2 regions of the Neobacillus phoenicis genome follow, and region 2 is predicted to be linked to the other one. Evidence: riboswitches for the same ligand, from Rfam matches in the RefSeq annotation. Region 2 holds a riboswitch; the other holds the start of a gene.
The links. Region 2 has a riboswitch for lysine ahead of dapA (4-hydroxy-tetrahydrodipicolinate synthase). Riboswitches for the same ligand answer to the same signal wherever they lie in the genome.
Positions count from the first base shown of each region.

Region 1: linked by a shared signal. The riboswitch ahead of AA0X95_RS13610 (amino acid permease) and the one ahead of dapA (4-hydroxy-tetrahydrodipicolinate synthase) in region 2 are both predicted to bind lysine.

Region 1 covers NZ_CP154847.1:2,625,376-2,630,304, reverse strand. The annotation lists gene AA0X95_RS13625 (multidrug resistance efflux transporter family protein) at 1-419, opposite strand, end outside; gene AA0X95_RS13620 (PH domain-containing protein) at 592-1,206, shown strand; gene AA0X95_RS13615 (YitT family protein) at 1,249-2,064, opposite strand; lysine riboswitch at 2,288-2,477, shown strand; gene AA0X95_RS13610 (amino acid permease) at 2,587-4,068, shown strand; gene AA0X95_RS13605 (helix-turn-helix domain-containing protein) at 4,118-4,336, opposite strand; gene AA0X95_RS13600 (hypothetical protein) at 4,500-4,667, shown strand; gene asnS (asparagine--tRNA ligase) at 4,874-4,929, opposite strand, start outside.
Region 2 covers NZ_CP154847.1:2,748,659-2,753,587, reverse strand. The annotation lists gene AA0X95_RS14320 (ring-cleaving dioxygenase) at 1-448, shown strand, start outside; gene AA0X95_RS14315 (GNAT family N-acetyltransferase) at 654-1,124, opposite strand; gene AA0X95_RS14310 (phosphotransferase) at 1,153-2,025, opposite strand; lysine riboswitch at 2,218-2,397, shown strand; gene dapA (4-hydroxy-tetrahydrodipicolinate synthase) at 2,521-3,408, shown strand; gene AA0X95_RS14300 (S1 domain-containing RNA-binding protein) at 3,553-3,996, shown strand; gene AA0X95_RS14295 (hypothetical protein) at 4,078-4,359, opposite strand; partial or broken gene AA0X95_RS14290 (sugar phosphate nucleotidyltransferase) at 4,428-4,541, opposite strand; gene AA0X95_RS14285 (formate/nitrite transporter family protein) at 4,848-4,929, opposite strand, start outside.

The sequences.
Region 1 (4,929 bases), 120 kb from region 2:
GACATGAGTAAGCCTTTATAAGGAATTTTCCCTCTAATTTTTATAGGGCCCTTTTTAGTTAGGATTGTTTCATAAAAAAGCGGGGCAAGTAGTGAACCAGAAATGATGGTTACTTGCCAAGTAGCCGCGATTAACCAACCTGGTGCATAGGCAGCTGAAAAACAAATAGGTCCATAGAACAATCCGAACCCCACTGTACTCCAAATTATCCATGAAGTTGGACGACTTTTCATCTCTACAAGCAATGGTTTAAGGTTCTTCCTACTAATAACAATCAAGAAAAGAAAGGGTACCATAAAAAAATACCTGAGTGATGCACTCCAAATCCAGCTTCCACCAGCCAAGTCCATTGATCTGTTTAATATAAATGTAAATGCAAAAAAGAAAGCTGCAAAAACACCTAAAATGATAGGCCGCAATGTCCTATACCCCCTTTTACTAAAAATTCAAATAAAATTATATATTGTATTCTCTATTAAAAAAAGAAAACCATCAAGTGATTTTCAACTAAAAAAATAATTAACTGAAACTTTATGAATCTTCGTTCGTACATAATGTATGTCAAGATTCTTAAAAAGTGAGGTTGAGAGAATGTTTGGAAAAGTAGCTGCTGATATTTTAGGATTAAGTGATGTTGGTTCTGTCATTAAACCGGAGAATTACGATAAGGTCGATGCTGATGATTATGTCATGCACGAAGATAATGAGAAAATTTATTTTTTAATTAAGTCAAAATCGGATGAATATTGTTTTACAAATAATGCCCTAATTCACCTTGATGGTACAAGTGCTACAAGCAAGAAGCGAATGCTGCATCGATACAGCTATGCAACCAATCGGATTTCTGATGTTAAACTTGAAACAGCTGGGACCGTGGACCTTGATGTTGAAATTAAGTTCAAAATTGGCTCACAGCCTTTCTCAATTGACGTTCATAAGAAACATATTGAGGAAGTAAAGGATTTATATAAAGCTTTAATAAAAATTTCCGAAATATCTCATGAAAATGAAATCAGCCTTCAATTTGCAAAACAAAGCCTTGATGTTGCCTCTACTACTCTAGGTCGAATAACAAGTCCGGATAGCAATTTAGTTGTTCAATTTAAAATGCTGAACCAAGCGGCTTTTCAATGGCTAGATGATAGTAAAAAACAGTATTGTGTGAAAGATTTTGGGTATGTATTTGAAAAATACATTAATAATTAATAAAAAATGGGCCGCACTATTAGATAGTGCGGCCCATTTTTATTAAGAGGGACTAGGACGATGAAACAGTCCCATTACTTCAATCGTTTCAGTAATATTGACAAATGCAGTAGGATCTACCTCAACAATAAGATTTTTTATCTCATTCAGTTCATATCGTGATATTACTGTTATTAAGACATTTCGTTTATTATTTGAGTAACCGCCAACCCCATCCATAATTGTCAATCCTCGGTACAGATTGGTTAACAGATGTGACCTCATTTCTTCACCTTTATCTGTTATTATCATTATCGTTAGTTTAGCATGGTCCGTATAGATGGAATCAACTACTTTACCTGTTACAAATATAGATACTAAGGTATTCAGTGCAGCATCCCAATTAAACAAAAATCCACTTATCAAAATAACAACTGCGTTCATCCCTGATAGAAGTGTGCCTATTGGAAAGTCCTTTTTTCTTGAAACAATCATACCAATAATATCAAATCCGCCTGTAGAACCTGAACTTCGGAAAACAATGCCTACCCCAAGACCTGTTAAAGCACCACCAAAGATGGAAGACAATATCCTATCATTTGCAATTTCATAGACAGGTACAACATAGAGCCCAACAGATATGATGAGCACTGAAAAGATCGAGTTCATAATAAATTTTTTGCCTAACATTTTGTACCCAATAACCAGTAACGGAAAATTCAAAAGGAAATTTGCTAAACCAGTATTAAGAGGCGTAACCATACCTAATATCATGGAAATACCACTCAGTCCACTGCTTAACACTTCGTGAGGTATTAAAAAAAGGTTAAATGCCAGTACAACAATTAGTGATCCCGTAATAATTCCAAAAATCCGCATGGAAAATACCTCCGAACACTGCCATCATTTATATTTAAAAATAATACCGATTATCATTTTTAAAGTAAATTTAATAGTTTTTTTCCAAAAGATTTAATTATCTGTTAATTAGCATAAGGTTGTAATAGCAAAAAAGTTATTGGAGTAAAATATATTGACAAATGTACGATATTATTTATACTTTAGAAATATAATAATTTTATAAGCTAAATCCTCATCAAACCGATGAGGTAGAGGTCGCGGTTTTTATTAGTATGGCGGATGAGATGCTGAGACATTTTTGACTCCGTTTGAAAGGAAAAACTGCCGAAGTGTGCTTTATTCTCTGAAAAAGCATGCTGGGGCTGTCTCCAAATAGGAACAGAACTGTCACGAATGGACCTACCAGCCATTCGTGTTGAGCTATCTTTCGGAAGGTATGATGCGGGGTATTGATAATGCCATCGATTCTACTTCGATGGCATTTTTTATTCCAAACTCCTTCTCGAAAAAAAGAAAGAAATCAAAAAAGGAGTAAAGATTATGCAAACAGCAAGAGTATTAAAAGAAAATGAATATAATGGTGGTTTATCACCTAAAAAAGAACCCTCTGAGTTAAGACGAAGCCTTAAATCTCGACACCTTACCATGATTTCACTTGGAGGAACCATTGGTACTGGTTTATTCCTTGCTAGTGGAGGAGCCATACACTCAGCTGGACCAGGCGGGGCCATTCTCTCCTATATCATTATTGGTTTAATGGTTTACTTTTTGATGCAAGGTTTAGCAGAAATGGGAGCCTATATGCCTGTTGCCGGAAGCTTTAGTACGTATGCAACTAAATTCGTCGATCCTTCCCTAGGTTTTGCACTAGGTTGGAATTACTGGTATAACTGGGCCATCACCATTGCAGCTGAGTTAGCTGCCGTAACAATGATTATGAAATTCTGGTTTCCACATACACCATCATTCATTTGGAGCGGAATCTTTTTAGTCATTATGTTTCTATTAAATTATCTTTCTGTTAAAGGGTTTGGTGAAGCAGAATACTGGTTTTCATTAGTAAAGGTGGTAACGGTTATTGTCTTTATCATAACTGGTACGCTAATGATTGTCGGTATCATGGGAGATGAAGCAATCGGCATCAAAAATTTCACAGTTGGTGACGCCCCTTTCCACGGTGGTTTCATGGCAATGTTAGGAATTTTTATGGCCGCAGGATTCTCCTTTCAAGGAACAGAGCTTTTAGGTGTTGCTGCAGGTGAAACGGAGGATCCAAAGAAAGCAATTCCACGAGCGGTCAAACAAGTATTTTGGCGGATTCTTTTATTTTATGTTTTAGCTATTTTAGTAATCGGTCTTCTTATTCCCTATACAAATGAAAACTTAGCAAATGGTGATGTTACGGTTAGCCCCTTTACTCTTGTTTTTCAAAAAGCAGGAATTGCTTTTGCTGCTTCTGTCATGAATGCAGTTATTTTAACAGCTGTGTTATCAGCGGGTAATTCCGGTATGTATGCTTCTACTCGAATGCTATGGGACTTAGCACGTGAAGGCAAAGCTCCAAAGTTTCTAGGGAAACTAAATAAAAATGGCGTTCCTGTCAATGCTCTTATCGCAACAACTTTAGTCGGCACCTTGGCCTTTCTTGCTTCTTTCTTCGGAGATGGAACGGTGTATGTTTGGTTATTAAATGCATCTGGTATGTCCGGATTTATTGCTTGGCTCGGAATTGCAGTCTGTCACTATCGATTCAGAAAAGCTTTTATCGCGCAAGGCAAGGACTTAAGTTTATTACCATATAAATCAAAATTCTTCCCCTTCGGTCCTTTTTTCGCCTTTGCTGTTTGTGGATTCGTTGTTTTAGGACAAAACTATTCTGCCTTTATTGGAAGCAGTATCGATTGGAATGGTGTATTGGTATCTTATATAGGGTTACCGCTTTTCCTTATCTTATGGATGGGATATAAATTCACCAAGAAAACTAAATTAATTCCTTTAGATAAATGTGATTTATCAAACTAAAACGCAAATAAAAAACAGACTCACACAAGAGTCTGTTTTTTATTTGCGTTTATGCTTCTTCCGCAGTCCATACATATAAGTCTTCAATCTTGCAATTCAATTCTTTGGAAATAGTCATTGCAGAATTTAAACTCATTACTTTCTTGGATAAATAGTCATTGAGTTGAGTTCTAGGTATACTGGTGTTCTTTTCCAAACTATCCAAATCCATGCCGTTTTTAGATAATAAGGCCTTGAGGTTACTCTTTTTTGCTTTATAATTTGTCAAAATGACACCTCACTTTCATCTATCATAGCATAGGGGCATTAAAAATGAAAGGAAAAGGAATCCCTCCCAGTTTTTAACTTTAAAGTATAACCTAAAGGAAGGACAAATAGAATAAATTAATTTGTGTTATACTTAAGTTGTAATATAGAAGGGGTGTAATTAAATGAAGAATTCAAATAACCGTTATAGTAGCGGTCAAACTGTAAACATTAAAGAAACTGGTGAAATGGTCACCATTTTAAAGTGGCAGTATGTAAAAAATATGAAGAGATACTCCTATACCGTTAAAGAGCACCCAGGTACGTTTTATTTTGAAGAAGAATTACAGTAAGAAAAGCGCAAGTGCCTTGGTCAGCCCCGATAGGCAAATGTTCTTCGGCAAGAAAAGTCCGCCTTTTGACTTTTATTGCCGAAGGTTATTTGACCCGAGGGGCTAGGCGCTGGAGCTGGACAATTCTCGAAGTCGAATTTTATGCTTGTTTATAATGTGAAAAATCAAAAAAAGACCAATTCACTGAATGAATTGGTCTTTTTGGCTTAAAATTCTGCATTTCCTGGAGTTCTTGGAAATGGTATAACATCTCTAATGTTTG
Region 2 (4,929 bases):
TATGTTTAAAGAAATTGCACAAGAGGATGCTTTTCACTTATTTGAAGTAGGAGAAGGCGGTAATGGTGCCCAAGTAGTTGTCGAATACAATGCAGTACTGCCCCCATCGCAACAAGGCTTTGGTACTGTCCATCATGCAGCATTTCGTGTGGAGGATCGTACGGTTTTGGAAGAATGGATGACTCGTATTGAAGGGTTCGGCTTTGGTACCTCTGGTTTTGTTGACCGCTACTTTTTTGGGTCATTATATGTAAGAGTAGCACCTCAAATCTTATTTGAGTTCGCTACAGATGGTCCTGGATTTATGGGGGATGAGCCCTATGAAACACTCGGTGAAAAACTATCTTTGCCTCCATTCTTAGAAACAAAACGTGGTCAAATTGAAAAAATGATTCGTCCTATTGATACAGTTAGAAGCACAAAAGATTTAGTAAAAGAATATAATTAATACTTTATCACCCAAGGAAGCTTGAGATTCGGAACATCCTCAAGCTTCTTTTAAATATTGGCTGTGTTAAAAGTTAATGTTGTTTTTATAGAAAATGTTGATTGGAGCGAAGCGACGAGGAGGCTCCCCGGCACTCCCGCGGAAAGCGAAGCACCTGGAGCGGAAATCAACATTCATGTTTAACACAGCCTTAATATTTAAAGACTCATGCTTTAACCATTATTGAAAAGGAATAATCATTTGAATTAAATTCTTTACTCTTAACAAATCCCATTTTTTCATAAAGATGAATGGCCCTTTTATTAAAATTGGCCACAGTTAAGCGGATAGGAAAGTTTTTATATTTTTCTTTGATCAGGTCAAGGATAAATGTACAGTATTCATAGCCATTTCCTTTTCCAGTTTCTCCGGGATGCATACCAAGTCCAAAATCAATAAAACCATCAAGGTAGGCTCCAAACTGGTGACCTGTTGGAACCTGGGCAGACTCTCCCACGCAAAAAAAACCTATTAATTTATTTTCAGCATTAACTACAGCATAATAACTGCCATTCAATAATTCTTGAAGGGATTCATTTGTTAATTCATTATCATAAAAATCATATGGCTGGTTATATTTCCACCCCAATACTTCTTTAGCATATTGTTCATTCATTTTGTGAGACATTAGATACATAATTAAACCCCCTCTTTTTTTGAAATTGCTAATAATACATTGATGAGCTTACTAATTCTGTGTCAATCGTCCATTTTAATCTGCGAATCCATTCCTCCTGAACTGCTTGTGGCGCTTGTTCAACTTTTTGTAAGACCTTCCAAACTTTATATAAACTGTAAGCCTTTACTTTTTCAGGGGAAAGTTTGACTTGATTATACTTCTTGTATTCTTCTAAAAACAAACGATTTAATAAATCTGCCTGTTCAGGATAATGAAGCTTTGTAAACCAGCAGACCCAGATTATATCTGTTAATGGATCAGCCCATTCAGACCATTCCCAATCTAATACTGTAAGACCGGATTCAGCTGAAAATAAGACATTATGTACACCATAATCACCATGCGTTAAAACCCAATCTTTCTTTGACTCATTAATGTGTTGTAATATGTCCCTTGATCTTGAAATAAGAATTTCAGGAACAAAGTCCAAATTTAAGTTCATTTCATTTATAGTACATTTTCTAATTCCTTTTGAAGTTATAGGATGTTTCTTAATATGGATCCTATTTGCAAGTGTTTCTCCTAAGCTTTTAAACAGTACTTTTGTTGTCTCAATATCATGATTCTCTATGATTGATTGACCGTGTAATCCTTGTCTATACTCCATGACCACAAGTTTAAATTGATTTGTTTCTACTAAGTTATATATTTTCGGTACTACCTCTGTTTCTTGCAAAAAATTTAAACTATTGATTTCATTTTCGAAATCTTTATTATTTGTCTTCGCTACTTTTACAACCAATGAAGGCTGAGTCCCCTTTAATAAGAAGGTTTCATTTGTATATCCTCCTGTTAATCGGACAAGTGTAAAATCACCGTAGTGTTCTTTTAAATGATTTTTTACTAATTCTTCGATCAAAATAACACATCCACTCTGTTTATGTTCTATATGACATTTACTATTATTTAACATTTTCATAGATTAATATTACTTCTTATCAACTCTTGATTGGCCTCTTTTTTTTATAAACCTTCCAAATAACTTGTATAATAATAGAAATTCTGTTATAGTAACAGTCAATTAAATATTTCTTACTTCAATACCATTTGAAGTGAGGATAGAGGCGCAAAAACCATGAGTACTCAATTCGAGGAGAATGAGATCCACTGACAATTGTGAAAAGGGGAATTTGCCGAAGCTGAAAGAAACTCATATATCTTGAAGCTGGTTCTGCTATTGAATAAATACAGAACTGTCATATAGGTAACTATATGGAGGGCTATCTCACGCATGGGAACAATTATTAAATCATGTTTCTATTGCAGCAGCGAACCCTCGCTGTTGCTTTTTTGCGTTGACTATTAAGCTGCCTTCCCCGCTCTAATTAAAAAAAATATTTAAAGGGTGAGAAAGATGAATTTTGGCCAAGTTTTAACTGCGATGGTTACGCCATTTAATCAACAGGGGGACATTGATTATATTGCAACAAAAGAACTCATTAATTATTTAATCGCTAATGGTTCTGATGGATTAGTTATAGCTGGAACAACGGGTGAATCTCCCACATTAACGACTGAAGAAAAAGTGGACCTATTTAAATTTGTTGTAGATGTTGTTGATAGCAGAGTTCCTGTCATTGCAGGAACTGGTTCCAATAACACAAGAGCCTCTATTAGCTTAACAAAGCAAGCTGAGGATGCTGGTGTTGATGGAATTATGCTGGTTGCTCCCTACTACAATAAACCATCTCAAGAAGGATTATTTCAACACTTTAAAGCAATCGCCGAATCTACATCACTCCCGGTCATGCTATATAATATCCCAGGACGAAGTGTGGTTAATATGACTGTCGAAACAATCGTCCGTTTATCCAAGATTAATAATATTGTTGCTGTCAAAGAAGCAAGCGGAAACCTTGATGCCATGTCCGACATCATTAGCCACACTTCTAGTGACTTTACACTTTATAGTGGGGATGACGGATTAACATTACCTGTTTTAGCAATTGGTGGCACAGGAGTTGTCTCTGTTGCTTCGCATATCATTGGAAATGAAATGCAAGAAATGATCAATAATTTTAATAATGGTAATCTTAAGGAGGCAGCAACAGCACATCGTAACCTCCTTCCAGTAATGAGAGCATTGTTTGCAGCACCAAGCCCAACACCAGTAAAAGCAGCATTAAAAATGATTGGTGTACCTGTAGGTGGTGTACGATTACCACTTGTCCCATTAACGGATGTAGAACAACAAACATTACAGAATAGCCTTCCAATCAGTTTACTAAAGGTATTCAGTTAATAGAGAAAATATTTTTATTAATGAATATTTCAATAGAAGATATTTCAAAAAAAAGTTAGAAAAATCTATTCGATTGATTCTATTTCCCTTGAAAATTTGTTATAATTAAGTAGTTTTAACACTATTGAGGGGGAAAAAGATTTCATGTCAGTTGAAGTAGGCAGCAAAGTCCAAGGAAAAGTAACAGGAATCACTAATTTTGGAGCATTCGTCGAATTACCTGGAGGTACAACAGGTCTAGTGCATATTAGCGAAGTTGCAGAAAGCTATGTAAAAGATATTAATGACCATCTAAAAGTAGGCGACATGGTTGAAGTTAAAGTAATTAGTGAAAAGGATGGTAAAACTGCCCTATCCATTAAAAAAGCGATAGAAAAACCTGAAACATCATCTTATTCACAACGCCCGCCACGGCAGGGAAGATCTGATAACCGTTCAAAAGACTTCCGTCCAAAAGGTAATTTTAAACCTAAAGAAACATTTGAAGATAAAATGGCTAAGTTCTTAAAGTCTAGTGAAGAAAATTTATCTTCACTTAAGCGCAACACAGAAACAAAACGTGGTGGCCGAGGCGGAAGACGCGGATAACATTAACGTTATAAAAACTATTCATATATAGAAAAAGAGGTTGACTCTATAGAATGGGTCAACCTCTTCTTTGTCTATTACCTAAGATAAAACTGATTTAACACTATTTTTAAATTGAACCTCTTCAATAGCCGGGTCAACGGTAACCTGATTTCCTACTACCATTAAATACTTTTCTGGTGTTTTTGACCCAATAATCACACCTTTCTTTATAAGAGATTGACTTCCTACTACAGAATTTTCCAGCCAAACATTATCTTCTATTATGGTATGAGGTAAGATTACCGAATTTTTTATATGAGCCCCCTTTCCAATTTTCACACCACTAAATATTACTGCCCTTTCAACTGAACCACTTATCACCCAATCTGTCCGCAAGCTTCCATTGATTACATTGATTACATTGACCAATATGAGAATGTAATACCAGGGGGCATATATTGAGTTAAAATACCTACAGTTTCTATCCCTGAGTTTTTGCAATTACTTAAGGCAAAATCAATGATACGATACTTACCACCAAACGGCACCGCTGGCTTTACGATTGTTTTTGTAAGTAGATTAAGTCTTGTCCCCCCTACCTCCCGCTCACAGCATGGCTATCCAATTTGGTTTACTCATTGTTCTCCTCCTTTTATTTGTTTTTCATTTGTTTATACTTTTATTATCACCTGATTTTTCCATTTCTGCGGTTTACATGTGACATCTCTGTGAAAAGTTCTCGTTTTTTCATCGACACCCTCCTAAGAAAATGGTTCGTATTATGACTGTTTTTGTCCGAATGTTGAAATTAAAAAAGGATCCAAGAGATAGGACCCTTTAAAATATTATTTTTAATACAGTAATCTTGATTACGAATACAAAAATCTATCGAATAACGTTTTTATAATTGATTGAACGATCTTTGGCTCTTGATATGGTACATTTTTTTTT